DNA from 4 places in the Kitasatospora sp. NPDC032757 genome. Region 3 is predicted to be linked to each of the others. Evidence: riboswitches for the same ligand, from Rfam matches in the RefSeq annotation. Region 3 holds a riboswitch; each other region holds the start of a gene.
What was found. Region 3 has a riboswitch for cobalamin ahead of ACZ5WK_RS06065 (prenyltransferase/squalene oxidase repeat-containing protein). Riboswitches for the same ligand answer to the same signal wherever they lie in the genome.
Positions count from the first base shown of each region.

Region 1 (7,192 bases), on a different contig from region 3:
ACGACGGCCGCGCCGGCGGCCTCCAGGTCGGTGACCTCGTCGCGCAGGGCGAGGGCGACCTGGAAGGCGGTCTCGGCGAGCGGCTGGTCGTCGCGGACGAAGGACCAGGCGAGCATGGTGACCGGGCCGGTCAGCATGCCCTTGACCGGACGGTCCGTCAGGTCCTGGGCGTAGCGGAACCAGTCGACGGTCATCGGGTGCGGGCGCGAGATGTCCCCGGCGAGGACCGGCGGGCGCACGTACCGGGTGCCGTAGGACTGCACCCAGCCGTGCCGGGTGGCCAGGTAGCCGGTGAGCTGCTCGGCGAAGTACTGGACCATGTCGTTGCGTTCGGGCTCGCCGTGGACGAGGACGTCCAGCCCGGCCTTCTCCTGGAACGCGATCACCTCGCGCACCTCGGCCTCGATGCGCTCCCGGTACGCGGCCGCGTCGATCCGTCCCGCCGTCAGGTCGGCCCGGGCGAGGCGCAGTTCGGCCGTCTGCGGGAAGGAGCCGATGGTGGTGGTCGGCAGCAGCGGCAGGCCGAGCCGGGCGCGCTGGGCCTCGGCGCGCTCGGGGTAGGCCTGGGCCCGGCGGCCGTCGGCCTCGGTGACGGCGGCGGTGCGGGCGCGGACGGCCGGGTCGCGGGTGATCGGCGAGCCGGCACGGGAGGCGAGGTCGGCGCGGTTGGCGGCGAGGTCGGCGGTGATCGCGTCGGTGCCCTCGCGCAGGCCGCGGGCGAGCAGCGCGGTCTCGCCGGCCTTCTGGCGGGCGAAGGCGAGCCAGCGGGCGATCTGCGGGTCCAGGTCGTGTTCGGCGGCGGCGTCCAGCGGGACGTGCAGCAGGGAGCAGGACGGCGCGACGTCGACGGTGCCGGCCAGGCCGAGCAGGGTCGCCAGGGTGGTCAGCGACTTCTGCAGGTCATTGATCCAGACGTTGCGCCCGTCGACCACACCGGCGACCAGGCGCTTGCCGGGCAGTCCGCCGACGGCGGCGAGGTCGTCGAGGTTGGCCGCGGCCGGACCGGTGAAGTCCAGTGCGAGGCCGTCGACCGGCGCCTTGGCGATCACGGGCAGGGCCTCGCCGAGGCGGTCGAAGTAGCTCGCGACGAGCAGCTTGGGCCGGTCGGTGAGGGCGCCGAGGTCGCGGTAGGCGCGGGCGGCGGCGTTCAGCTCGGCCGGGGTCCGGTCCTGGACGAGCGCGGGTTCGTCCAGCTGCACCCACGCGGCGCCGGCGGCGCGCAGGTCGGCGAGGAGCGCGGCGTAGACGGGCAGCAGCCGGTCGAGCAGGGTGAGCGGCCGGAAGTCCTCCGCCACCCCGGGCGCCGGCTTGGCGAGCAGCAGGTAGGTGACCGGGCCGACCAGCACCGGGCGGGCGTCGTGGCCGAGCGCGACGGCCTCGCGCAGCTCGGCCACCTGCTTGGCCGGGTTCGCGGTGAAGACGGTGTCGGGGCCGAGTTCGGGCACCAGGTAGTGGTAGTTGGTGTCGAACCACTTGGTCATCTCCAGCGGCGCGACGTCCTGGGTGCCGCGCGCCATGGCGAAGTAGCCGTCCAGCGCGTCGGCGTCGACCGCCGCGCGGTGGCGGGCGGGGATCGCTCCGACGGCGACGGTGGCGTCCAGCACGTGGTCGTAGAGCGAGAAGTCGCCGGTGGGGACTTCCCGGATGCCGGCCTCGGCGAGCTGCTGCCAGTTCTCCCGGCGCAGGTCGGCGGCGGTGGTCAGGAGGGCGTCGGCCGTGACCGCACCCTTCCAGTACCCCTCGATCGCCTTCTTGAGCTCCCGGTTCCGGCCCTGCCGGGGGTAGCCGTGGACGGTGGCCCGGGTTGCCGCGGCTGCGGACTTCGCTGTCAAGGGACTCTCCTTCGCGAGCCTGTCTCCTGTGGTCCCCGGTGACGGGACGAAGGCGCGAAGGGGTGACGAACCGGGCGGGGCCACGAGCGCACGAACGGCGCCGAACCCGCCTGGTATGTACGCCGACCCGCCCACGAGGTCACCGGGATGGCCGCGCGCGATCGGTCGCGTGCGGGCAACGGGCAGGTCTTCGGACTCGCGGGCACGGCCGCCCGTGAAGGGCGGACACCTACTGGCCGTCGCTTCCCAGACCCGGCCGGGCCCAGTGCGTATGACGGCGTTCGTTCCCACTCACCGCTGCGGGGCAGTCCCGGATTCCCACCGGGTTCCCTCTTGCGACGCGCCTGCCTGGCGGGCAGGGCGAACCAGCTGCCCGGCCAGCCTATAGGGAATCCGGCGGGCGGCGGACACGGATTCACTCGACTCATCCACATTCCGGGACGCCGCCGGCCGGCGCCGGCCGGATCACGGGCCTGCTGCCGTCGGCACCGAGGGCGGCCGGACCCGCTCGGCGCCGGGCCCGGGACCGCCGTCCGCGAGCGGGAACCCCGGCCGCCCCACCGGCGGCCGTCTCACCAGGCGGAACGGCGCGAGGTGCGCCGGGGCAGGGGCCGACCGGCCGGCAGCTCACAAGATGATGACGATTGAACAAGCGGTGCCACCCAGGTGAATAAGGGCGCCCTTATTTAGGCTAGCCTCACCTCATGCATCACGTCCTGTCGGCCGCGACCACGGCCGGATACACCATGCCCCAGCTCTGGCGGATCCTCACCAAGGCCGGCTACTTCATCGGCCTCAGCGGAGCCATCGGCGCCACCGTCACGTACGCGACCACCGTGCGCCCCGCGCTGCGCGCCCCGGAAACCGGCGGCCAGGACGCCGAGGTCCTGCGAAGAAGATCGGCGACCTACCTCGCCTGGGCAGGGGTGGTGCTGCTGGCCGCCGGCTACTTCCAGCTCGCCGCCCGTCTCGCCCGCGCCGGCAAGGGCATGCCGTTCGGCGACGCGCTCGCCCCGGACCGGATCTGGGACTACCTCCACGCCCCGGCCGCCAAGGGCGCCTGGATCGCCCAGGGCACCGTCTACCTCGTCCAGAACGCCGTCCTGGCCGTGACGGCCGCCACCCTCATCGCCCTGTTCGTCCCGGCCGTCCGCCGCCACACGGACACCATCGCCCTCACCGCGCTGCCGCTCTCCCTGGCCGTCACCCTGATCGCCGCCGTGCCCGCCACCAAGCCCGCCGACCTGGACAGGTGGCTCGACCTCGCCTTCGACCAGACCCACATCGTCTCCGGCGTCGTCTGGCTCGGCGGCCTCGCCCTCCTGGTCGCGCTCGCCGGCACCCGGGGCCGCCTCGGCGACGGCGCCGGCCTTCTCTGGGCCGACATGTGGCGCCGGTTCAGCCTCGTGGCCATGGTCTGCGTCGGCGCCGTGACCATCTCGGGCCTCTGGCTCAGCTGGAAGCACGTCGGTGCGATCTCCCAGCTGTGGACCACCGGTTACGGCATCGCCCTGCTCGTCAAGATCCTCCTGGTCGCCGGCCTCGTCGCCGCGGGCGCCTTCAACCAGTTCTGGCTGATGCCCCGCATCACCCGGGCCCGCCTCGCCGACGACTCCTCCTCCCTCCTCCACCTGACCCTGCGGCACTTCCCGAAGGTCGTCTGGGGCGAGGTCGCCCTCGGCGTCGCCGTCCTCGTGGTCATGCCGTTCATCGCCGGCTCGGCCCGTACCGAGTCCGGCAGTGCCAAGGCCGTCTCCTCCGGCAGCGTCTTCGCCGCCGGCGCCGTCCTCGTCCTCGCGCTGGCCGTCTCGCTCTACGCCACGGCCAAGGCCTCCGACGCCCTGTCCCGCCGCCCGGCCGTGGCCTCCGCCTGACCCCGCTGCGCACCGCGCGGGCGGCGTTGCCGGCCCGGGCGATCCGCCGGCCGTGTCCACCGGGACCCGGCCGGCGGATCGCCGGTCGCGCCCCCCAGGGACACGCCGCTCGCAGGGACACCGCAGGGAGCGGAAATGCCCCATCGGACTGAACTACCAGGCATATAGTCTGATCACTAATTTTGTGAACACGTTCAGCATTGGGGGGCCGGTGCACCGTCACCGCATCATGATCTCCGCCGCCGTCGTCGCGGCAGCCGTCGGCTTCGTACCCGCCACGGCGCAGGCCGCGGGTCCGTCCGTCAACCCCGGCGGGGCAGCGACCGCCACCACCCCGGTCCCTTGGGCCGGCTCCGCCCAGGACGCCGAGACGCAGGAGGCGGCCGGGCGGAAGGCGGCCGAGAGCGCCGCCGCGAAGGACGCCACGGCGCGGGGCGCCAGGGCCAATACCGCCGATGCCCCGAGCGCGCCGGACGGACCGGGCTTGTCGGCACGCGCACAGAGCTCGCACTTCGACGTCGGCGTGGGCACCTACAACACCTACGCGCACAGCCTCATCCTGGCGACCACCGTCAACACCGACCTGGAGCCGGCCGGTCGAAGCGTCCAGTACGACGTCGACTGGGGTGACGGCACCACCGACCAGGACCTCGGCCCCGCCAGCGACTTCGCGCACTTCAAGCACAGGTACGCCAAGGCCGGCGCCCACAAGATCACGGTCACGGCGACCGACCTGCTCACCAAGACGACCTCCGTCACCACCAAGGACATCACGGTGGACGGCTCCGAGTTCACCCCGCACGCGCCCACCCGGCTGCTGGACACCCGCGACGGCACCGGCACCTCGGCCGGCGGCCCCGTCGCCCCGCTCACCACGACCCGGGTGAAGATCGCCGGCAACGCCGGCATCCCGGCCGGGGTGACCGCCGTGGCCCTGAACATCACCGCCACCAACACCTCCGCGGCCGGGCACGTCATCGCGTACGCCTCCGGCAAGGCGCAGCCGGCCACCTCGAACGTCAACTTCGCGGCGGGACAGACGGTGCCGAACCTGGCGATCGTGCCGGTCGGCGAGGACGGGTACGTCGAGCTGGCCAACCGCAGCGCGGGCCCGGTGGACCTGATCGCCGACGTGACGGGCTACTTCACCCGCTCCGCCGCCGACGGCTACACCTCCGTCAAGCCGTCCCGGCTGGTCGACACCCGGGAGGGGCTGGGCTCGGCCAAGGGCCAGGCCGCCGCCCAGACCACCTTCGGCGTCCAGATCGCCGGCCAGGGCGGGCTGCCGGCCCAGGGCGTCACGGCCGTGGCCCTCAACGTCACGGTGACCGACCCGCAGGGCGCCGGGAACCTGACGGTCTTCCCGAGCGGTCAGCAGGCGCCGTCCACGTCGAGCGTGAACTTCACCGCCGGACAGACGGTCGCCAACGCGGTGATCGTGCCGGTCGGACCGGACGGCAGGATCAACGTCCGCAACAACGCCGGGGACCCGGCCGACGTGATCGTGGACGTCACCGGCTACTACAGCGCCGACGGCAAGGCCGCCTACCTGCCGGTCGAGCCCCAGCGTCTCAGCGACTCGCGGACGCCGTACCCCTGGCCGCTCGCCGGCCAGGACTACCGCAACATGCTCATCGGGGCGTCCGGCATGGCGCTCGAAGCAGTCGTCCTGAACACGACCGTCACCAACCCGCAGGGCAGCGGACACCTCTCGGTCGCCCCGGACCCGAACACGATCAACGACTACATGCACGGTACGGCGGTCCGGCCGACCCCGCCGGACTCCTCCGTCCTGAACTGGACGAAGGACGCCACCGTCGCGAACCTCGTCCAGGCGAGCACCGGCACCACCTCGATGGTCGACGTGTGGAACCGGGGCTGGCAGCCGACCGACCTGATCGTCGACCTGTTCGGCATGTACGACAAGAACTGACGCCCCACCCGCACCGTACGGCGCCGCGTTCCGGCCGCCCGCCCCTCCGGAGTCGGGCGGCCGGTGCGGTCCGGCTCCCGGCCGGCGCCGCTCAGTGGCCCGGGCCGCCCGGGTCGCCCGGGTCGCCCGGGTCGGGAGGGGCGAGGGGGAGACGCACGGAGAACACCGACCCCGCGCCCGGAGTGCTGACCACGCCGGCGGTGCCGCCGTGGAGCTCGGCGAGCTTGCGGACGATGGCGAGGCCGAGGCCGCTGCCGCCGGTCTGCCGGTTGCGGGACTTCTCGGCTCGCCAGAAGCGCTCGAAGACCAGGGGCAGATCCGCCGCGGCGATGCCGCTGCCGGTGTCGGCGACCTCGATGAGCAGGGCGTCCGCCTCGGTGCGGGTCCGCAGGGTGACGGCGCCGCCCGCCGGGGTGTGCCGGACGGCGTTGGCGACCAGGTTGCCGACGGCCTGGCGCAGGCGCACCGGGTCGGCGAAGACCTCGGGGGCGGCGCCCGCCCCGGCCGCCTCGACGGTCAGGGCCACGCCGGCCGCCTGTGCCCGGGCGCCGTGCGCGGTGGCGACCTGGGCCAGCAGGTCGTCGGCGTCCACGGGTTCGCGGTGCAGGGCCAGTTCGCCGGCGTCGGCGGCGGCGAGGTCCCGCAGGTCGTCGATGAGGTGCTGGAGCAGCAGGGCCTCTTCGAGCAGTGACCCCGTCAGGGCCCGGTCGGCGGTGGCGACGCCGTCCTCGACGGCCTCCAGCCAGCCGCGGATGTTGCTGAGCGGGGCGCGCAACTCGTGCGCGATGTCACCCACCATCGCCTTGCGCAGCTCCTCCAGTTGGCCGCGCCGCTCGGCCATCGCGTTGAAGGCGGCGGCGAGTCCGGCGATCTCGTTCCGGCCCGTCACGTCCACCCGCGCCGTGAGGTCCCCGTCGGCCATCCGCCGGGCGGCGTGGGTGAGCGCGTGCAGTGGCCGGGAGAGGCGCCGGCCGACCGCCGCGGTGATCGCCACGGTGACGACCAGCACCAGGGCGGCGACCTCGGTGACGCGGCCGCGGTGGGTGGCGGGCAGGGCGGGGGCCGCGTCCCCCGCGCCGGGTGCCCCGACGAACAGCAGCATGGGCGGCGCCACGTACTGGACGAGTTGCTGGCGGCGGGAGTTGGTGAGGCAGGCGGCGACCACCTGGTCCTGCTGCGGGTCGCGGGACGGGGTCCAGTCCAGCCCCCGGGAGAGGGTGACGGGTCGGACCTGCCGGCGTTCCAGGCAGGCGTTGACCAGCGCGGTGAGGTCGGCGAGTGCGGCGGTCTCGGTGCGGGTCGGGGCGTCCAGCACCACGGGGGACGAGCAGCGCACGCCGAGGGCGCGGTCGTCGGCGACCCGCAGGTGCGGTCGTCCGGCGAGGTCGTCGGTGACGGTGGCCTCGATGCCGAGCACCGACCGCAGACAGTCGGCCTGCTTCAGCAGGGCGTCCTCGAGTGTCGTGCGCTCGGCGGGGGTCAGCCGGAACGGGCCCACGGCGCGGGCGTCGATGCGGTCGCTGGGGGCTCCGGGCAGCATGGCGAGGTCGACG
Region 1 covers NZ_JBVINN010000020.1:107,456-114,647, reverse strand. The annotation lists gene metE (5-methyltetrahydropteroyltriglutamate--homocysteine S-methyltransferase) at 1-1,832, opposite strand, end outside; cobalamin riboswitch at 1,997-2,217, opposite strand; gene ACZ5WK_RS22345 (CopD family protein) at 2,537-3,706, shown strand; gene ACZ5WK_RS22340 (PKD domain-containing protein) at 3,918-5,639, shown strand; gene ACZ5WK_RS22335 (sensor histidine kinase) at 5,731-7,192, opposite strand, start outside.
Region 1: another riboswitch for cobalamin. It lies ahead of metE (5-methyltetrahydropteroyltriglutamate--homocysteine S-methyltransferase); the one in region 3 lies ahead of ACZ5WK_RS06065 (prenyltransferase/squalene oxidase repeat-containing protein).

Region 2 (7,192 bases), on a different contig from region 3:
CAGCGCGAGCCCGTTGCGGTTGAACACTACGCGCGCCTCCCGCTCCTTGGGCTCGGGATGCCACTTGGCGAAGGCGATCGCCTGGTTGACCCAGCTCCGGGCGAGCTGGTGGTCGCGCCGGTCGGCGTCGAAGTGCCGGGTGTGGAGCATGGCCGTGGCGTACGCGGCCTGCATGTGGACCTCGGGCGAGGTGCTGAGCGCCCGGGCCTCGTCGTACAGCGGCAGGGCCTGGTCGGCGAGGCCCAGTGCGGCGAAGGAGGTGGTCATCTTGGTGGTGAACGCCCACCAGTGGGTCGGACTGCTCTCGTGGGTGACCAGCCGCCGGCCGCGCTCGCCGAGGTCCAGGACGGCGTGGTAGTAGCCGAGGTCCATGCAGTGGTCGAGCGCGTGGCGCAGGATGTCGGCCCCGGCACCGGAGGGGTCGCTGCCGTGCTCCGCGTGCCAGGCGATGGCGCCCAGCCGCAGCGAGGACTCCCCGGCCGTCTCCAGCTCCGCCCGCCGCAGGTCGTGCAGCCGGGCGCGCTCGGTGGGCGGCAGCCCGAGGTAGGCGGCGATCTCGTCCGGGTCGTCGCCGACGCCGTCGCCCTCGATGTGGCGGCGGCCGAGCGCGGCGTCACCCGTCGTCCGGGACGGGCCGTCGTCCGGCCGGCCCTCGTCCGAACGGCCGCCCTGGTCCGGCACGTCGCCCTCGTCCGCCAGGTCGAGCACCGTGCACCGCGTGGCGAGGGCGGTCGGCAGGTCCTCGCTTCCGATGCCGGCCGGGCGCTCCGGCGGCTCGGTGCCGGTGATGACGACCACGGTGAGCAGGGCGGGGTCGATGCGCCGCAGCAGGACGGCGAGGAACTCGGCGTCGGTGGGGTCGGCCCGGTGGGCGTCGTCGACGATCAGCGTGCGCGGGGCCGGGCCGGCCGCGCGCAGGTACGCCTCCAGGAACTCGACCAGGCCGTGGGCGATCCGCAGGGTGCGCAGCGCGGAGTAGAAGCGGGTGCGCTCCTTGGGCACCGCCAGGGAGGTCAGCGTCTCGCGGGTGGCGGGCACCAGGTCGCGCAGTTCCGGCGTGGTGGAGAGGATTTCGATGTCGTGCCCGGTGACGGCCTCGGGGCAGCGCGCGAGCGCGTCCGGGACGATCGCCCGCAGGATCGAGCCGACGGCGGTGTACGGCCCGCGCAGCCGGCGGTTGGCGTTCACCCGGGCGAGCACGGGCGGCAGGTCGAGCCGCTCGCGGGCGTCGACGCGGGCGGGACGCCCGGCGGCGCGGACCCAGTGGTGGCGGTGCTCGGCCATGACTCGGCTGCCTTTCGTGCGGTGGCGCAGGGGCTAAGGGAGGTTCGGGGCTCAGGCCGACCGGGCGGCACGCCGCTCACGGGCGGCGAGCACGACGACGGCGGCGGTCTGCGCGAGGCTGAGCAGCATGAGGGCGAGCGAGTCGAGCCGGCCGGCCAGGTCGGCCTGGCCGGTCAGGCGCAGCCACATGTCGTGCAGCATGCGGTAGGCCGTCGGCACGACGACCCCGGCGAACATCGTGAGGGTGAACACGTAGCCCACCAGCATCAGCCAGGCGTACCAGCGCGCGACCCTGCGGTCGACCGGGTGGTGGGCGGAGAGGTCCAGCGGCGGCCGGCCGGTGGCCCGCCGAACGGCGTTGCGCAGCACGTCGGTTGCGGCGGCGTGGAGGTTCACGCAGCCCAGGACCGTGCTGAGCAGGACGTAGAGGTCGGTCCGCAGGTAGAAGAACCCCTGCCAGGCCAGGCGTAGTGCCGTGGCGTAGGCCATCGCGAGACAGAGCGACGCGACCACCCCGCCGGCGTCGCGGGTCACGTCGGCGACCAGGGTGAGTACGGCGATCGCCAGGGCATCGGCCAGCATGCCGGCCATGATGGGCAGATAGCGCTGCCGGCGCGGCACGCTGACCAGCCCGTCGAGGGAGGTCTCCAGCACCAGGTAGACCAGGCGGCGGCCGATGGAGAGCCGCGAGCGCAGGCCGAGCCGGCGGCCCGCCAGGGCGTGGAAGGACTCGTGCAGGGCGAGCAGCGGCACCTGGCCGACGAACAGCATCAGCACGACGAGGGTGTAGGACGAGCTGAAGAACAGGTTGTCGACGCGTGGGACCAGCTCGGGCACCCGGATCATCTCGGCCACGGCGAGGGCCGTCACGAGTGCGTAGCCCACGAGGGCCGGCCGGCTGAACACCAGGCGGCCCAGCCGCTGCCAGCGCACCGGCGCGGCCGGTCCCGCCGGCTCGTCGTCGCCGGCGGAGCGGACGAGGTCGAGATCCACGAGGACCTCGATCAGGTCGGCGATGTCGACGCTCTCGCCGTGCACGGCCTGGTAGCGCTCGGCGGCCTCACGGGGCGTCAGGCCGTCGGCCAGCATCCGGACCAACTCGGCGCCGTCGGCCGGGAAGACGGCGTAGGTGTCGGTCTCCGGGCTGCCGATGGTGACCTCGTCGGCCTCCGGCAGGTACACGAGCTGACGGAGCGGCACCGGCCGGTCCAGGTCGATGCCCGGGGCGGTGGAACTGCTGTCCGTGGAGGAGTGCACGGATCCTCCTGCGGGAGGTAGGCGGAGGGGGCGGGGTGGAGCGGTGCCGGCCGGCGGCTACGGCCGACCGGCACCGCATTCCCCCTTTGCCCGGGGGGTTCGGTCAGTTCTGCACGGCGCAGGACCAGGGCAGGTACAGCGCACGGGCCGCGCTGGTGAGGCGAACCGGGCCGGCCTTGCGGACGACGATCTTCTTCATGGCACACACCTCCTTCGGTGATCGGTCAATCAACAGCGCCATCAGCTGAGATGAATGGCCCACTTGGAGCTATCCATGTCAGCTCGGCGATGGACCAAGAGTGATGACGGCGTGGTGATCGTGTCAATAGATTCGGGACTGCCGACCTGACCCATCGTCACCGTCTCCTGGAGAACGCCCAGGTAGAGGGCGATGCGGAGACCCCGACAGCAGGGGAGCAACTAATAAACTGAAATAATGAGCCAGCTACTGGCTCTCCACCCAGGCTGATCTCGAAGACACAGAAACACCCGGACGACCACCCTCCGACGGGGCTGCGCCACCGCGATCCCCGCCCCACCCGCCCTCGCCCCGGCTTCGGCGCCGACCTCGGCGTCGACCTCAGCGTCGACCTCGGCGTCGACCTCGACGGTCAGGCCTTCGACGGGCCGGCCTCAGCGGTCACGCCTTCGACGGGCCGGCTCGTCGTGTCGTGTCCCTGACACGCTTCGGGCCGGGCGCGGGAATGCGCAGGGAGTCCAGCAGCGGGGGCAGCGGGCCCTCCGGCGACACCTGCCCGGCGGTGCGGCCGATCTCCCCTATCCACGCGCAGAGTTCGGCCGTTCCGGTGGCGTCGGTCACGTTGCCGAACCAGACGGGCCGGGCAGGCCGACCGTCCTGGAGCCGCCCACGGGGGCGGACCACCACGACGTTGGCCTGCTCACAGGGGCCCAGACAGTCCGTGACGACCAGGCGCGCGGCCGGGAGGGCGGCCACCGCCTCGGCGAGCGAGGCCAGTTGACCCTCGTGATCGGTGCCGGGCCGCTTCCTGGCAGTGCCGCAGCAGCAGCCCCGGCAGACCACGACATCGACGGCAGCCGTGACCGGTGACATCGCCCAACCTCCTCGTGGGGTTCCGCGCCCCTACCGTCGGAGAAACCACGGGTCAGTGTCCTGACTCCCGGATCGACGCTCGCCCCGACCTTCCGGCCGCAGGGCCGTGGTCGTCACCTGAAAGGGGTCGCTCCCCGGTCACAGTGGCGGGACCGTCCCGGAATCGCACCGGGTTCCTGCGCACCGTGGTCTCGGATGCATACATCTCGTTCGCGACCCTGCCCCATCGCGTACGAACACGTCAACCCGGGCTCGCTCATGCCGGGCGCCCGAAGCGCACGTTCCACCGGCCGGCACGTCCGCTCAGGTCCGTGACGGAGAGCGGCTCCACGTCGAGCCGCCAGAACGCCGGGGCCGGAGCGCCGAGCGCGTGGTGGACCGCGGCCCGGACGACGTCCGGTTCCGTGACCACGACGACCCGTCCCGCCTCCGGGGCAAGGCCGTCGAGCCAGGTGGCGACCCTGGCGAGGAGATCGAGCAGGCTCTCCCCGCCCTCCGGGGCGAAGTCCGGATCGGCCAGCCACCGGGCCACCTCCCCGGGCTCCGCGGCGGCCACCTCGTCAAGGCTCCGACCGCGCCAGCGGCCCATATCGCGCCCTCCGGGAGCGGACGGGGCCGAGGCCGGGAGGCCGAGGGCCTCGGCGGTCCCCCGGCACCGGGCCGACGGGGAGACAAGGACCTGGCCGGTGACCCGGATGCCGCCCGCGGCCTCCCGCGCCTGCCGCAGCCCCGCCGGGTCGAGCGGGCCGTCGTCGTCGAAGCGTGCCTGCCGCATCGCCTCGCTCATCGCCGCTGAGATCAATGTCACGCGCACTGTCACGCCGCTCCTCCTCTGCTTCCCCAACTGTCCTGCGGCATCGACCGATCGGTCCGTGCACCCGGCGCTGGGGCGCGCGTCCCGGGACAGACCGGAGGATTCGCGCCGCCCGCACGCTCTTGGCGCAGCCGCCGCCAGCCGATACCTTCTGCTCGATATGACGACGGTATGACGGAAGTCCGGTGAGAATCCGGCACGGTCGCGCCACTGTAAGCCAGGCGTGCGCCGCCCCCACGGGGCGGTTCGCGCCAGGGAGTCAGACCCGATGCCGTCGTCGATGCACCATCTAGCGGGACGCGAGTTCCCGAGGAGGTCCCTGCCATGGCACAGACCGCTGCCCCCGCAGCCATCCCCGCCGGCCCCCTGACCCTGCCCGTCAAGGCGATCCTGCCCTGGGCCGTGTTCTTCGGCATCATCATGCTGGCCCTGATCTACTTCGTCGGCGCCGAACAGGGCGCCACCTCCCTCATCTCCGGCGAGGACGTGCACGAATGGGTGCACGACGGCCGCCACCTGCTCGGCTTCCCCTGCCACTGAGAACGGGGAGCCCCGAAGTGAACTCCAGCACCGTCAGATCCCTGCTCGTCCGCGGCATGCTCGCCGGCCTCGCCGCCGGCCTGCTCGCCCTCGTCGTCGCCTACCTCCTCGGTGAACCCCGGATCGACGCCGCCATCGCCTACGAGGACGCCCACTCCGCCGACCACGGCATGGAGGTGGAGATCGTCAGCCGCTCCCTGCAGTCCACCGCGGGCCTGGCCACCGGCGTCCTCGTCTACGGCGTCTCGCTCGGCGGTTTCGCCGCCCTCGCGTACTGCTTCGCGCTCGGCCGCATCGGCCGCTTCACCCCGCGGGCGACGGCCGCCCTGCTCTCCGGGGCGGCGCTGCTCGCCGTGTACGTCGTCCCGTTCCTCAAGTACCCCGCCAACCCGCCGTCGATCGGCGACCCGGAGACGATCGGCAAGCGCACCACGCTGTACTTCCTCATGATGGCGCTCAGCGTGCTGCTGGCCGTCGCCACCGTGACGGTCGGCAAGCGGCTCGCGCCGCGCCTGGGCAACTGGTACGCGACCGTCGCCGCCGTGGCCGGCTTCGCCGTGGCCATCGGCCTCGCCTACGCATTCCTCCCCGCGATCAACGAGGTGCCCGAGGACTTCTCGGCCACCCTGCTCTGGCAGTTCCGCCTCGCGGCCCTCGCCATCCAGCTCACCCTCTGGACGTCCTTCGGCCTCCTCTTCGGCCACCTCGCCGAACGCGTGCTGGAGCCGAGGACCGCCCCGGCCGCCGTACCCGCCGTGGCCCCGGAGGTCGCCGCCTCCGCAGGCTGAGAACACACCGGGCGGCCCGATGGGAATCCCCGTCGGGCCGCCCGGCCGTCGTTCACCACGTACCGCTTCCGGAGGGAGCAGGGAGACCCTGCTCCGGGCGTGCCCGCAGGTGCCGAGCGTGCCGCGTCCGGACCTCCCGGCGTCAGTGGACGGCGATCCGGTCGAGGTTGGGGCCGCCGTCCGCGGTGGTCGAGGTGACCCGGACGGTGTTGGCTCCGGCCTTCAGCGCGACCGGGAGCGAGCTGGTCACCCAGGTGTCCCAGCCCGCGGTGGGCGGGAACGGGCGCCCGGCAGCGATCCGGGTGCCGTTGACGGTGATGTCCATCGGCCGGTCGGCGGCGGTGCCGTTGGCGTACGTCAGATCGAGGGTGGCCCCGGACGCGGCGGCCGCCTGAACCGTCCACTCGGCGTAACTCCCGGCGGCGTTGCCCAGGTTGACGAATCCGGTGCCGCTGTACCCGGCGTGGTCCGCGTCGACGGTGCCCCGGGAGATCCGCGCCTCCTCGGCCTGGTAGACGCCGGAGCCGCCGGAGACCAGCTGGTAGCCGCGCATCGCGCGGGTGAGCAGGTAGCAGTCCTGGAGGGAGCCCGAGGTGTCGCCGAGCGAGCGGTAGATGCCCCACTTGGGCCGCACCCGGTCCGCGAGGAAGGTGTCGACGCCATTCCTGGTGACGTCGACCACGGTGGCGCCCGCACTGCGCAGGATCCACCGGACCGACCCCGAACTGCCGTCCCCCACCTTGATCTGGAAGTCGACGTCCACCCAGCGGTCGTGCAGCGGGTCCAGGCTCGTACGGCCCACCAGGACGCCGGTGACGGGGAGTTGGAGTTCGATGGTCTGCGCGCCGCCCACCCGGCGCAGGGACTGCACGACGATCGGCGAGGTGCCGTTGCCGGGCTGCTTCATCTGCATGATGTGGGTGAAGGTCGTGGTCGCCTTCAACGACGAGGGGATGTACATCGAGTAGGTGGTCCGCCAGGTCTGGCCGGGCAGCCACTGCAGGTAGGCGCCGCCCGCCGGGCTGCGCATGCCGGTGACCTCGTGGCGCTGCCGGTCGGTGGAGCTGTCCCGGTCCACCGTGTGCATGTTCCAGCGGTAGGTGTCGTTCTCAACCCGGATGTGCGGATGACCGGCCGGGTGGGAGCCGGCACGGTCGTCCTCGATCGTCTCGAAGGCGGCGAGGCCGTCGGTGGCGGCCGACGGCGCCCATCGCTGCTGCCAGCTCGACACGGCCAGGGTGGCCGCCGAGGCGGTGGTGCGCGGCAGTCCGGCGGTGACGGCGGCCGTGAGGGCGGCACCGAGGACTGTTCTGCGCGAGGGCCTGTTCATGGCGCTACCGTGCCTTCCCCGGGGAGGAGCGAACTGGGTGACGTTCAGAATCCCGGGATGAGGGAGCACGGTCAAGAGATTTGGTTAGGAAACTTTCCCAATCATTC
Region 2 covers NZ_JBVINN010000001.1:408,930-416,121, forward strand. The annotation lists gene ACZ5WK_RS01755 (tetratricopeptide repeat protein) at 1-1,284, opposite strand, end outside; gene ACZ5WK_RS01760 (hypothetical protein) at 1,336-2,541, opposite strand; gene ACZ5WK_RS01765 ((2Fe-2S) ferredoxin domain-containing protein) at 3,182-3,613, opposite strand; cobalamin riboswitch at 3,646-3,816, opposite strand; gene ACZ5WK_RS01770 (histidine phosphatase family protein) at 3,870-4,433, opposite strand; gene ACZ5WK_RS01775 (CbtB domain-containing protein) at 4,752-4,967, shown strand; gene ACZ5WK_RS01780 (CbtA family protein) at 4,985-5,755, shown strand; gene ACZ5WK_RS01785 (carbohydrate-binding protein) at 5,898-6,308, opposite strand; partial or broken gene ACZ5WK_RS01790 (Tat pathway signal sequence domain protein) at 6,288-7,085, opposite strand.
Region 2: another riboswitch for cobalamin. It lies ahead of ACZ5WK_RS01765 ((2Fe-2S) ferredoxin domain-containing protein); the one in region 3 lies ahead of ACZ5WK_RS06065 (prenyltransferase/squalene oxidase repeat-containing protein).

Region 3 (7,192 bases):
CCAGCGGCGCAGCGACAGCCGCCGGAGTCTGGTGGGGGCCGCGTCCAGCTCCAGCTGCCGGTCCACGGTGATCGGGTGATGGATCGTGGTGACCAGCGGGAACCCGTGCCGCCCGAGGCCGAGCAGGCCGTAACCGAGGGTCTGGTTGTCGTGCACGACGTCGTAGCGGCCCTTGTGCAGGGCGAGGTACCGACGGGCGCGCAGCGAGAAGGTCAGCGGCTCGGGGAAGCCGCCGGTGCGCATCGTGGCGACCTCCAGCACGTCCACCGGGCCGCGGTACTCGGCGAGGTCCGGTGTGCGGAAGGGGTCGTCGGCCCGGTAGAGGTCCAGGCTGGGCAGCTCGACCAGCCGGACCGAGCCGGGGCCCTCGACCTCGTCCAGTACGGGGTACGGCTGGGCGCCGATCACGTCCACGTGGTGGCCCAGCCTGGCCAGTTCACGGGAGAGGTGCCGTACGTAGACGCCCTGGCCGCCGCAGAACGGGTCGCCGCGGTACGACAGGAGGGCAATCCGCAGCGGTCGCGCGGTCATCCTCGGCCCCCATCTCTGCTACTAGGTGTGCTGCCGGTCGGTAAAGTAGATCAGGTTTCAGTGTGAGGTGGAGTTCGCCACTGACCATGTGAACAATGAGAGACCTCGAAGATACCGGCCCGTAGCTTCTCGTCAGGAGCCAGGGCTGGTGATTCACGCCACGCCGGATCACCCGCCCGACCTGCCGGACCAGCTCCGCCGGACCGGCCGGACGTACCTGCTCCGGAACCGTTCCGGACATGCTCCGGCACTTCAGGAGCACCCCGCCACTCTCGCGCACCGGGAGCACCCTTGCCGTCGCCCGCCGCACCACACCCTGCGCCACCCGCCGCGGCGCACCCCGCGCCGCGCTCCGCACCGACCCCCGCACCGCACCCCGACGGCCCGCCGCTGACCGCCCGGCAGGCCGAACGGCGGCGGCGGATCCTGCGCTCCGCGACCGCGCTGGCGGCCCGCGGCGGGTACGACGCGGTGCAGATGCGGGAGGTCGCGGAGGGCGGGCAGGTCGCGCTCGGCACCCTGTACCGGTACTTCCCGTCGAAGGTACATCTGCTGGTCGCGGTCATGCTGGAGCAGTTGCAGAGCCTCCAGGAGCACGTCCGGCGGCACCCTCCGGCCGAGCTCGAACCGGCCCCGCGGGTCGCCGAGACACTCACCCGCGCGTTCCACGCGCTCCAGCGCGAACCACTGCTGGCGGAGGCGATGGTCCGGGCGCTCTCCTTCGCGGACCGCTCGGTCAGCACCGAGGTGGACCTCGTGAGCACCGCCACCGGACAGCTGATCCTGGACGCGATCGGCCAGTCCGGTCCGCCCACCGAGAGCCAGCGTGCCGCCGTCCGGGTGATCGAGCACACCTGGCACTCGGCGCTGGTGTCCTGGCTCTCCGGCCGCTCCTCGATCGCCGAGGTCCGCGCCGACCTGCACACCGCCGCCCGGCTGCTCACCCTGCCGTGACGCCGGTCGGCCGCCGGCCGGCCGCCGCCCCACCGCTGCCGTGCGGCCGTTCGCCGGTGCTCGCCCCCGATCGGTGGCGGTGCCCGCCGCCCAAGTGGAACCTGTTCTCGCCCGGGCGGTTCGGCAGCCCCCGCGCGGCCGCTAAAGTCGAGCCGCAGGACAATTCCATCCCGCTTCTCCTCCGGGGAAAGCCGGTGCGAATCCGGCACTGACCCCGCAACCGTGAGCCCGGCGCTGGACGGCCGGGCGAGTCGGAATGCCCGGGGAGGGGCGAGCGGCCACACCGGGCACACCCGCGCCCGGCACCCGTCGAGGTCTACGGATCGGCCCACCCGGGCCACCACCGCTCACCGAAAGGCTCACCTCCACCATGCTCACCGCCGCCCGCCTGGGCGCCGCCGCCCTGACCGCCGCGCTGCTCACCGGCGCCGCCGCCGTGCCGGCCCTCGCCGACAGCCCCTCACCCAGCGCCGCGGCCGCCCCCGAGGGCCTGTACGGCAAGGGCGACCCGACGTTCGACGGGGTGTGGCGGCAGTCGCTCGCCCTCACCGCACTGGCGGGCGCCAAGGTGACGCCCGCCGACTCCGCCGTCTCCTGGCTCACCGGCCAGCAGTGCGCGGACGGCGGCTGGCAGTCCTTCCGTGCGGACACCACGGCCGCCTGCGCCGCCGCGACCGGGGACAGCAACGCGACCGCCGTCGCCGTCCAGGCGCTGGTCGCACTCGGCGGGCACCAGGACGCCGTCGACAAGGGCGTCCAGTGGCTCAAGGCCAACCAGAACGCGGACGGCAGCTGGGCCTACAACCCCGGCAGCCCCGGCGACGCCGACTCCACCGGCCTCGCCGTCAACGCCCTGCTCGCCGCCAAGGTGGACCCGGCCGGCGTCGCCAAGGCCGGCAAGAGCGCCTTCGACGGGCTCGCGCTCTTCCAGCTCGGCTGCGCCGCCCCCGCCGACCAGCGCGGCGCCTTCGCCTACCAGCCCAAGCCGGACGGTGCGCTCGAACCGAACGCCCTCGCCACCGGCCAGGCCTCGCTGGCCGCCGTCGGCGGGAAGCTGCCGGTCACCAACACCAACCGGACCGACGCCGCGCCCAAGGCGCTCACCTGCGCGGACGGCTCCACCGGCGCGGCCGGCTCGGCGCCGACGGCCGTGCCGCGCGCCGACTCCGGCGAGGCCGCGGGCGCCTACCTCACCGCTCAGCTCGCCGCCGGCGGGCAGCACCTCACCCTCACCACCCCCGGCGCCGCCCCGACCCCCGACTACACCGCCACCGCCTGGGCCGCGCTCGGCCTGATCCAGGGCGGCCACCCGCAGCAGGCCGCCGGCGCGGTGGACTGGCTGGCCAAGGAGGGCACCACCTGGACCAAGGGCGGCACCGACGCCTCCGCCACCGCCACCCTGCTGCTCGTCGCCCAGGCCGCCCAGCGGGACCCGGCCTCGTTCGGCGGCGACCTCGTCGCCCAGCTGACCGCCCTCGGCCCGGCGCCCAAGGCGACCGCCCCGGCCTCGGCCTCCGCCACGGCCTCCGCGCCGGCGAAGGGGAAGAAGGACGGCAGCGTCAGCCAGTGGTGGCCGATCGGCATCGGCCTGCTCATCGGCATCGGCGGCGGCGTGGTCCTGAGCATTCAGCGCAAGCGCGGCCCGAAGCCGTGACCAGCCCGACCACGCCGGCACCGGTGAGCCCGGCAGCAGCCGCCGCTGCACCGGGCCACCCGGCAGCAGCAGCCGCCCCGGCAGCAGCTGCTCCGGCAGGAGCCACCGCGGCACCCGCTGCCCCCGGCCGCTGCCGGCGGGTGGCGCCCGCTCTCGTCCGGTTCGTCGCCGGGGTGGTGGCCGGGGTGCTGATCCTGCTGGTGATCGGGGCCGCGCCGGCGCAGGCCGCCGGGTACCGGTACTGGTCGTTCTGGAAGTGGTCCGACGGCGGGTGGGCCTACCAGCAGCAGGGGCCCTCCGTGTACGTTCCGCCGGACGGTGGCGTGGACGGATGGCGCTTCGCCGTCAGCCCCGACGGCGGCCGGGACGCCGCCCGCCCCGGCACCGCCCCGGACTTCGCCACCGTCTGCGGCGGCACGCCCGCGCAGCAGGGGCGGAAACGCGTTGGCGTCGTCCTGGACTTCGGCACTGCCGCCGACGCCGGCGGCGAGACCCCGCCCGGGCCCCGTACCGCCTGCGCCGTCGTACCCGGCAACGCCAGCTCGGCCGAGGTACTGGCCACCGTCGCCCCGCCGCTGCGGTACGACACCAGCGGGCTGCTCTGCGCCATCGCCGGCTACCCGAAGGCCGGCTGTGCCGACCAGCTCGGCGCAGCCGGCCGGCCCTCCGATCAGCCCTCCGACCGTTCCTCCGCCGACGCCACTGCTGCCGCCGCGCGCAACGACGGCTTGCCCGGCACCGGCGGCCCGAACCTCGGCGTGATCGCCGGTGCCGCGCTCGTCGCCGTCCTGGCCGCGGGCGCCGTCTGGCAAGCGCGTCGCCGCCGCTGAACGGGCGCCCGAATATGTCGACCGGTCCACATAGACCGACCGGCCTATCTATATCGACCGGTCTACTTATGACGACCGGTCTACAGAAAACGACCGCCCGTACGACCAAGCGGGGTAGGAAGTCGGCCGGTCCGACTTCCTACTCCGGGGCCACCCCCGAGTCAGCCCAGGCCCCACCCCGGCCCCACCCCCGCCGCCCAACGCCCGCTGCCCGCCCCGGCACCACGCCGCCCCAACCCGCCCACCCCCGACCTGGACCCCCTCCCCCGTGAGCACACCCCGCGCCGCCGGCCCGCCCCGCGCCCCCCGCGCCACTCGCCGCCCGCCCATCGGCCCCCGCCAGCTGCACCCCGGGGCCTGGTGGCTGTGGGCGCTCGGTCTGGGCGCGGCGGCCACTCGGACCACCAACCCGATCCTCCTGCTGCTCCTCGTCGCCGTGGCCGGTTACGTGGTGGCCGCCCGGCGCGGCGATGCGCCGTGGTCGCGTTCCTACGGCGCGTTCCTCCGGCTGGGGCTGCTGGTGCTGGGCATCCGCCTGGTGTTCGCCGTGCTGCTCGGTTCGCCGGTCCCCGGCACGCATGTGCTCTTCACCCTCCCCGAAGTGCCGCTGCCCGCCTGGGCGCAGGGCGTGCGGATCGGCGGCCGGGTCACCGTCGAGGGCCTGCTCGCCGCGTTCTACGACGGACTCCGGCTGGCCACCCTGTTGGTCTGCGTCGGCGCCGCGAACGCCCTCGCCAGCCCGGCCCGTCTGCTGCGCGCGCTACCGGGTGCGCTCTACGAGGCGGGCGTGGCCGTCGTGGTGGCGATGACCTTCGCGCCGAACCTGGTCGCCGACGTCCAGCGGCTGCGTGCCGCGCGCCGGTTGCGCGGGCGTACCGACCGGGGCATCGCCGCCGTGCTGAGCGTCGGGATTCCCGTTCTGGAGGGCGCGTTGGAGCGTTCGGTGGCGCTCGCCGCCGCCATGGACACCCGCGGCTTCGGCCGTACCGCCGACGTCCCGCCGCGCCTCGCCCGCACCACCGCCGTGCTCACTCTGGCCGGCCTGCTCGGCGTCTGCCTCGCCGCGTACGGACTGCTGACCGCCGGGGGCGCGGGCTGGGCCCTGCCCGTGCTGCTGCTCGGTCTGGCCGCCGCGTTCGCCGGGCTGCTGCTCGGCGGCCGGCGTTCCACCAGGAGTCGCTACCGGCCGGATCCGTGGGCGCTGCCCGAGTGGCTGACCGCCGGATCGGGCGCCGCCGTGGCCGGGTTGACGATCTGGCTCTCCGCCCACGACCCGGCCGCCTTCGCCCCCACCGTCGTCCCGCCGACCGCCCCCACCCTGCCGCTGGCCGCCGTCGTCGCCGTCCTCGTCGGCCTGGTCCCGGCGTTCGCCGCCCCGCAGCCGCCCCGGAGGGCCTCGTGACCGCCTCGCCCCAGGCCTCCGCCCAGGCCCGCACCTCGGCCCGCACCCCGGCCCGCACCCTGGCCGAGGCCGCCGCACAGCCACCCGCCGCACCCGCCACCCCGCAGCCGCCCCGGAGGGCCTCGTGATCACCTTCGAGCAGGTCTCCGTCCAGTACGCCGACGCCGGGTCCCCGGCCCTGAGCGGCGTCGACCTGACGATCCCCGAGGGCGAACTCTGCCTGCTGGTCGGCCCGTCGGGCTCCGGGAAGTCCACCCTGCTGGGCACCGTCAGCGGCCTCGTCCCGCACTTCACCGGCGGTGTGCTGCACGGCCGCGTCACCGTCGGCGGGCGCGACACCCGCGAGCACCGGCCGCGCGAACTCGCCGACCTGGTCGGCACGGTGGGCCAGGACCCGCTGGCGCACTTCGTCACCGACACGGTCGAGGACGAACTCGCCTACGGCATGGAGTCGTTGGGCCTGGCTCCGGACGTGATGCGGCGCCGGGTCGAGGAGACGCTCGACCTGCTCGGCCTCGCCGACCTCCGAGACCGCGCCCTGGGCTCCCTCTCCGGCGGCCAGCAGCAGCGCGTCGCGATCGGTTCGGTGCTCACCGTCCACCCCCGCGTGCTGATCCTCGACGAGCCCACCTCCGCGCTCGACCCGGGCGCAGCCGAGGAGGTGCTGGCCGTGCTGCAGCGACTGGTCCACGACCTCGGCACCACCGTGCTGATGGCCGAGCACCGGCTGGAGCGGGTCGTCCAGTACGCCGACCAGGTCCTGCTGCTCAACCCCGGCGCGCCGCCCGTCCTCGGCGAGCCGGCCGAGGTGATGGCGCACTCACCCGTCCACCCGCCCGTGGTCGGCCTCGGCCGGCTCGCCGGATGGGACCCGCTGCCGCTCTCCGTCCGCGACGCCCGCCGCAAGGCCGCCGCCCTGCGCACCCGGCTCGACGGCCTGCACCCGACGGCCGCCCCCTCCCCGACGGCCGCCCCCTCCCCGACGGCCGCCCCCTCGAAGCCCCCCGCCACACCCACCACCACACCCACCGCCGTCGCCGACCGCCTCGCCGTCAAGCGCGGCCCCGTCCCCGCCCTGCGCGGAGTGGACCTCACCCTCCGCCCCGGCGAGATCACGGCGCTCATGGGCCGCAACGGCGCCGGCAAGTCCACCCTGCTCGGCACCCTGGTCGGCCTGCACGCGCCCGCCTCCGGCAGCGCCCGGGTCGGCGGGCTCACCCCGCACCGCACACGGCCCGCCGACCTGATCCGCCAGGTCGGCCTCGTCCCGCAGGACCCGCGCGACCTGCTCTACGGGGAGAGCGTCACCGCCGAGTGCGCCGCCGCCGACAGCGACGCGGGCGCCGCCCCCGGCACCTGCCGCGCCCTGGTGGAGCGACTGCTGCCCGGCATCGCCGACGCCGCCCACCCGCGCGACCTCTCCGAAGGCCAGCGGCTCTCCCTGGCCCTGGCCGTCGTCCTCACCGCCCGGCCCCCGCTCCTGCTGCTGGACGAACCGACCCGTGGCCTCGACTACGCCGCCAAGGCCCGTCTGGTCGAGATCCTGCGCACGCTCGCCGCCGAGGGCCACGCCGTCCTGCTCGCCACCCACGACGTGGAGCTGGCCGCCGAACTCGCCCACCGCACGGTGATCCTGGCCGAGGGCGAGATCGTCGCGGACGGTCCGACGGCCGAAGTGGTGGTCTCCTCGCCCGCGTTCGCCCCGCAGGTCGCCAAGATCCTCGCCCCCTCCCCCTGGCTCACCGTCCACCAGGTCGAGCGGGCCCTCCGCGCCGGCACCCGCCCCGCCGGCAGCGCCGAACCCGACGCCGGCACCGGCCC
Region 3 covers NZ_JBVINN010000003.1:106,735-113,926, reverse strand. The annotation lists gene ACZ5WK_RS06075 (glycosyltransferase family 4 protein) at 1-531, opposite strand, end outside; gene ACZ5WK_RS06070 (TetR family transcriptional regulator) at 823-1,485, shown strand; cobalamin riboswitch at 1,647-1,767, shown strand; gene ACZ5WK_RS06065 (prenyltransferase/squalene oxidase repeat-containing protein) at 1,856-3,139, shown strand; gene ACZ5WK_RS06060 (SCO2322 family protein) at 3,280-3,969, shown strand; gene ACZ5WK_RS06055 (CbiQ family ECF transporter T component) at 4,298-5,371, shown strand; gene ACZ5WK_RS06050 (hypothetical protein) at 5,368-5,499, shown strand; gene ACZ5WK_RS06045 (ABC transporter ATP-binding protein) at 5,496-7,192, shown strand, end outside.

Region 4 (7,192 bases), on a different contig from region 3:
ACGTCGAGAAGTACTCCTACACGCGCAGCCACCTCTGGGTGCTGACCTGCTTCTCGCTCGCCAGCTTCGGCTGCATGGTGGCCAGCGAGGTGGGCCTGCTCAGCGCGACGCCGTGGTTCTGGCTCTTCGTCCCGTTCCTGGCGTTCACCGTGGTCTACTACCTGATCTCGCGTTGGGTGCACGGGTTCAACGAGACCTTCGACCTCAAGGGGCACCGCGCGCTGGTGCGCGCCTGGCGCCCCGAGCGGTACCCGACCGTCGACGTCTTCCTGCCCGTCGCGGGCGAGCCAATCGAGGTGCTGCACAACACCTGGACGCACGTCGCCAGGCTGCGCGACCAGTACCCGGGTGAAGTGACCCCCTACGTGCTGGACGACAGCGACAGCCCCGAACTCGCGCAGATGGCCGTGGACTTCGAGTTCGTCTACGGCACCCGCAACAACCGCGGCTGGTTCAAGAAGGCCGGCAACCTCCAGTTCGGGTTCCGCAACTCCGACAGCGACTACATCCTCATCCTCGACGCCGACTTCGCCCCGCGTTCCGATCTGCTCGACGAGCTCCTTCCCTACATGGAGAACGACCCGAGGCTCGGGATCGTTCAATCCCCGCAGTTCTTCCGCATCCTCGACTCCCAGAACTGGATCGAGCGCGGCGCCGGCGCCGTCCAGGAGCTCTTCTACCGGACGGTCCAGGTCTCCCGGCAGCGCAACGACGGCGCGATCTGCGTCGGCAGCTGCGCCGTCTACCGGCGGGCCGCGCTGGAGCAGAACGGCGGCACCACGCTGATCGAGCACTCCGAGGACGTGCACACCGGCTTCGACCTGCGCAGGCTCGGCTGGGACCTCCACTACGTGCCGATAGCCCTGGCGGCCGGGGTCTGCCCCGACAACGTGGGCGGGTTCTTCAACCAGCAGTACCGGTGGTGCACCGGCTCGATGAGCCTGCTGGGCAGCCGGAAGTTCTGGGGCACCAAGCTCCGTCTGATAACCCGGATGTGCTACATGTCCGGCTTCTTCTACTACATCCACACCGCGCTGTTCACCATCGTCTCCCCGCTCGTGCCCATCGTGCTGCTGCTCGTGCGGCCGGACCTCATCCGGTGGGAGAACACGATGCTGGTGATACCGGGCCTGGTGTACGCCACCCTCATCTTCCCGCTGTGGCACCGCAACCCGTACCGGCTGGAGGCCTGGGCCGCCCGCATGATGTACGGCTGGGCCCACGTCTTCGCCATCTGGGACATCCTGCGGAAGAACCGGATGGCCTGGCAGCCGACCGGATCCAGCGGCGCCAAGAAGAACAAGACCCGCCGGTTCTGGACGGGCATGATCGTCTGGGGTGGCGGGACCGCCGCCCTCTGGGTGGGCGCCGGCATCTGGCGCATGCTCACGATGGGCCCGCTGAACTTCGCGCTGGTCCTCGCGTCCGGCCTCTTCTACGCCGTGATCGTGGGCCGAGTCCTCGTCCAGCCGCGTCCCACGGAAGCTGTGTGATCCCCGTGCCCGCCGTGTCCGCCGTGCCCGCCCACCGCCGCCGGGCGGGTCTGCGCCGTCCGCTCGCCGTGCTCGCGCTCGTGACCACCGGTCTGCTGCTCGCCACCGCCTGCGGCCCGGCGGACCCGGGCTTCGCGGTGCCCGAGGCCGCCGTCGCGCAGCCGGCCGGCACCGCCACCGGGGCCGGCACCGCCGGCACCGCGGCCCCGGCCCGCAAGCCCGCGGCCCCGGCCGCCGACCTCCCCTACGACGTCACGCCGCTGCTCAAGCCGGGGCACAAGTACCTGGGGGCGGCGCTGCCCGACGTCCCCACGAAGATGGACGCGCTGACCGGCTACACCACCGCGATCGGCAAGCAGCCGAACGTCCTGGAGTACTACGCCGGCTGGGGCGACGGCTTCGACACCGCCGGGGTCCGCCGGATCTACGACGCCGGGGCACTGCCCTACATGGCGTGGGAGCCGCACTCCCCCTCGATGGCGGCGATCGCGGCCGGCGAGACCGACGACTACGTGAAGGGCGTGGCCAAGGCCGCCGCCAAGCTCAACCTGCCCATCGCCATCAGCATCGCGCACGAGATGAACGGCGACTGGTACCCGTGGGGCCGGCAGGCCAGCAGCCCCGCCGACTTCGTCGCGGCCTGGCGCCGCGTCCACGACATCTTCGACCGGGCCGGCGCGACCAACGTGATCTGGGTCTGGAGCCCCAACATCACCGACCCCGCGCCCAACACCCGGCTCGCGCCGTACTACCCCGGCGACACCTACGTGGACTGGGCCGGCATGACCGGCTACTTCACCCTCACCGGCCCGAAGACCTTCGACTCGCTCTACGGGCCGACGATGGCCGAGATCCGCACCTTCAGCCAGAAGCCGTTCTTCATCAGCGAGACGGCCTCCCAGCAGGGCAAGCGCCAGCGCGCGGACATCGACCAGCTCTTCACCGGGCTCGAGACGCACGACGACGTCGTCGGCTTCGTCTGGTTCAACATCGTCAAGCGGGCGGACTGGCGCATCGAGGCCAGCCCGCCGTCGCTCGCGGACTACAAGCAGCGCGCGTCCGACCCTCGCTACGGCTTCGACATCCGGAACCCATGATGCCTTCAGAGACCGACTCCTGGTTCACCCCGCAGACCCCGGCCCGGACCCCGGACGGCGAAGGGTCCCGCCCCCACCCCCGGGAGAACGGGCACGGCTGGACCGGGCACGGCGGGAACGCCCGGGCCGGGGAGACCGGGAAGGCCGACGGGCCCGAGCGGACCGGACACCCCCGGGGCGCCGACGGCGACGGCGAGGCCCCGCGGCACGGCGGGTACGGCCCGGACGGTGTCCTTCCCCCGAACGACGAGGACGCCCCCGACGAGGCGTACGCGCCGGACGAGGCATACGCGCCGGACGACGAGTACGCCCCCGACGACGTGCACGACCCGGACGACGGCTACGACGCCCCCGAGGCCGACGGTCGCGACCGCGCCCGCCCCTCCGACGACAAGGAGGAGGACAGCCAGGCCGTCCAGCTCGCGCCGTACCGGATCCCGGCCGTCCCCGCGACCGGCTGGGACCCCGCACCCAGCCCCCGGCGCCGCTGGATCGGCCGCGGCCTGCTCTTCGGCGTGCTGGCCGTCCAGGCGGCGCTCTCCCTGCGCCTGCTGGGCGCCGCCCACCCCGACGAGGCCGTCGCCATGATCGTCGGCCGCCAGCAGCTGGACAACCTGCTCCACGGCACGGCGGTGACGACCGACCTGATCGGCCAGATCCCCGGCTCCCCCTGGCTCTACCCCCCGCTGGCCGGCGCCGCCGCCAACGCGAGCGGGGTGTTCGGGGCCCGGGTGGTCAGCCTGGTCCTCGCGCTGGCCACCACCGCGCTGCTCTACTCGCTGACCCGCCGGCTCTTCAACGAGCGCGTGGCCATCTGCAGTGCCGCCGCGTACGCCGTCCTGCAGTCCACCGTGGTCGTCGGCTTCTACGCCGCCCCGGACGCCCTCGCGGTGGCCCTGGTGGCGGCCGCCACCTGGATCGTCGTGCGGACCGCCCGCGCCCCGGTGGCCACCGTGCTGCTGGCCGTACCGGTGGCGGCGCTGGCGGCCGCCGTGGAGTACGCCGCGGTGGTCGCGCTGCCCGTGCTGGCCGCCCTCGCACTGATCACCGCCTGGCCCTACCGCGGCCGCGGCCCCGCCGCCGGGCGCGCACTCCTCCTGGCGGCGGGCGCCCTCGCGGCGCTCCTGGCCTTCGGCCTGCTGGACGACGTCTGGGCCTGGTCGCCCGGGCACGGCCACCAGGCCCGCGGGGCCGGCTCGGTCCTCTCCTCCGCGCTCCAGTGGAGCGGCCTGTTCACCCTGCTCGCCTGCGCGGGCGGGATCGCCTACTCGCTCCGCGAGCGGCTGAACGAGTCGCCCGAGGACAGCGCCATCACGGCCTCCCGGCTGCGCCGCACGGCGCTGAGCCTGACCCTGTGCGCGTCGGCGCTGCTGATCCCGGCCGGGTACGCGTACCTGGGCACCTCCGGCGTGATGTTCCGCCACCTCGGCTTCGGCATGCTGTTCGCCGCGCCGCTGGCCGGCGTGGGCATCACCAGGCTGGTCGGCGCGCACTTCCGCAACCCGCAGCTCGGCATCCTGGTCTGGGTGGTGCTGCTCGCCCTCGGGCTGGAGCAGTCGGCGCTGCGGTACCAGGACGGGCCCGACTCCGGCCGGCTGCTCGGCGTGCTGCGCGTGCACGCCACCCCGCAGGGCCGCTACCTCACCGAGGTCGACGGGCTGCCGGAGTACTACCTGGGCAGCGTCAGCAAGCCCGAGCAGTGGGTCTCGGCCCGCAAGGGGACGGACTACCGGGACCCGGCCGGCGTGATGCACCACGGGGACGACGGCACGGTCACCGCCGTCCGCAACGGCTGGTTCACCGTGGTCGTCCTCGACAGCACCGCGCCCACCGCCACGGACCGGGCCATCACCGAGGCTGTCAGGGCCGCCGGACGCTACCGACTGATCGCACAGTTCAGCTCCCCGACCGGTGATTCCGGCACGTACAGAGTGTTCCTCCTGCACTGAGAGCCCGGGGCGCCGGGCCACGCCCCGCGACACACCGGCTACTACATATGGTGCCGCGATACTCGACCGCCACTAGATGTATGCTCATCCCTGCTGTCGACGCAGGGGAACCCGGTGCGAATCCGGGACTGCCCCGCAGCGGTGTGCGGGCGGCTCCGACCAGAGCCCGCGAGTCCGAGTACCTGCCGACAGCGTGCCGCCCGGCCTCCCCGCAGAGGCCTCCAGCACACGAAGTACTTCCGGGCCTCGCGGGCGGGCCGGGGATGACACCGTCGCGCGACGCCGTCCGGCCGTCGCGCCGTGCTCCCCTGCTCCAACGGCCCGGTGCCCCCGATCAACAGCCGCCGATCGCCGCCAGGAGAGAGCGCCTTGACCACCGCTGCCTCAGTCACCCTGCCCGCCCAGGGGTCCAGCTCAGCCCCCGTCGACCCGACGGTCTCCGACCCCGGCGGTGCGCTGCTCCGGCTGCTGACCGACCGCAGCGTCGACCTTCCCCAGGTGGACCCCGGCCATGTCGCCGCCGCCGCGCTGCGCGGCCGCCACGCCGGCTCGGACTTCGCCGAGCTGCGCGGGCTGGCCGTGGACGCCGCAGCGTCGATGATCGCCGAGGACCCCCAGTACTCGAAGCTGGCGGCCCGCCTGCTCGCGCTGGAGATCGTCGACGAGGCGGTCTCGCAGGGCTCGGTCTCCTTCTCCGCCTCGATCGCCGTCGGCCACGCCGAGGGCCTGATCGGCGACGTCACCGCCGGCTTCGTCGCCAAGCACGCCGCCGCGCTCGACGCGCTGATCGACGCCCGGGGCGACGACCGCTTCGAGTACTTCGGCCTGCGCACCGTGCAGTCCCGCTACCTGCTGCGCCACCCGATCACCCGCAAGGTCGTCGAGACCCCGCAGCACTTCCTGCTCCGCGTCGCCTGCGGCCTGGCGGTCGGCGACAACGAGCAGTCGGTGCGCGAGGTCGCGGAGCTGTACGGCCTGATGAGCCGGCTGGAGTACCTGACCTCCTCGCCGACCCTCTTCAACTCCGGCACCCGGCACCCGCAGATGTCGAGCTGCTACCTGCTCGACTCGCCGCTGGACAACCTGGACTCGATCTACTCCCGGTACGCCCAGATCGCCCGTCTCTCCAAGCACGCCGGCGGCATCGGCCTCTCCTACTCGCGGATCCGTTCGCGCGGCAGCCTGATCCGGGGCACCAACGGCAAGTCCAACGGCATCGTCCCGTTCCTGCGCACCCTCGACTCCTCGGTCGCCGCCGTCAACCAGGGCGGCCGCCGCAAGGGCGCGGCCTGCGTCTACCTGGAGACCTGGCACGCGGACATCGAGGAGTTCCTGGAGCTTCGCGACAACACCGGCGAGGAGGCGCGGCGCACCCACAACCTCAACCTGGCGCACTGGATCCCGGACGAGTTCATGCGCCGGGTCAACGCCAACGAGGACTGGTCGCTGTTCTCCCCGGCCGACGTGCCCGAGCTGGTCGACCTCTGGGGCGCCGACTTCGACGAGGCGTACCGCAAGGCCGAGCTGGCCGGCAAGGCCGTCCGCACCATCCCCGCGCAGACCCTCTACGCCCGGATGATGCGCACCCTGGCGCAGACCGGCAACGGCTGGATGACCTTCAAGGACGCCTCCAACCGCGCCGCCAACCAGACCGCGCTGCCCGGCCGCACCGTGCACTCCTCCAACCTCTGCACCGAGATCCTGGAGGTCACGGACGACTCCGAGACCGCCGTCTGCAACCTCGGTTCGGTCAACCTCGGCGCCCACGTCGCCCCCGGCGCCACCGCCGCCGACCTGCTGAACGCGATGGACTGGGACCGGCTGGACGCGACCGTCCGCACCGCCGTCACCTTCCTCGACCGCGTGGTGGACATCAACTTCTACCCGACCCCCGAGGCCGGTGCCTCCAACTCCCGCTGGCGCCCGGTCGGCCTCGGCGTGATGGGCCTGCAGGACGTCTTCTTCCAGCTCCGCCTGGACTTCGACTCGGCCGAGGCCAAGCAGCTCTCCACGCTGATCGCCGAGCGCATCATGCTCACCGCGTACGAGCGCTCCGCCGACCTGGCCGAGCAGCTGGGCCGCCACGAGGCGTACGGCGAGACCCGTGCCGCCCGGGGCGAGCTGCACATCGACCACTTCCCGTCGGCCGCGCCGCAGTGGGCCGGCCGCTGGGAGGCGCTGCGCACCCGCATCGCCACCACCGGCCTGCGCAACTCCCTGCTGCTCGCCATCGCGCCGACCGCCACGATCGCCTCGATCGCCGGCGTCTACGAGTGCATCGAGCCGCAGGTCTCCAACCTGTTCAAGCGCGAGACCCTCTCCGGCGAGTTCCTCCAGGTCAACCCGTACCTGGTGCGCGAGCTCAAGGAGCTCGGCGTCTGGGACCAGCAGACCCGGGACGCGCTGCGCGACGCCAACGGCTCGGTCCAGGAGCTCAACTGGCTGCCCGCCGAGGTCCGTTCGCTCTACCGCACGGCCTGGGAGCTCCCCCAGCGTGCGCTGATCGACCTGGCCGCGGCCCGCATGCCGTACCTCGACCAGAGCCAGTCGCTGAACCTCTTCATGGCCGCGCCCACCATCGGCAAGCTCAGCTCGATGTACGCGTACGCGTGGAAGGTCGGTCTGAAGACCACCTACTACCTGCGCTCGCGCC
Region 4 covers NZ_JBVINN010000004.1:234,603-241,794, reverse strand. The annotation lists gene ACZ5WK_RS08755 (glycosyltransferase family 2 protein) at 75-1,493, shown strand; gene ACZ5WK_RS08750 (glycoside hydrolase family 26 protein) at 1,490-2,590, shown strand; gene ACZ5WK_RS08745 (ArnT family glycosyltransferase) at 2,587-4,539, shown strand; cobalamin riboswitch at 4,620-4,743, shown strand; gene ACZ5WK_RS08740 (ribonucleoside-diphosphate reductase subunit alpha) at 4,933-7,192, shown strand, end outside.
Region 4: another riboswitch for cobalamin. It lies ahead of ACZ5WK_RS08740 (ribonucleoside-diphosphate reductase subunit alpha); the one in region 3 lies ahead of ACZ5WK_RS06065 (prenyltransferase/squalene oxidase repeat-containing protein).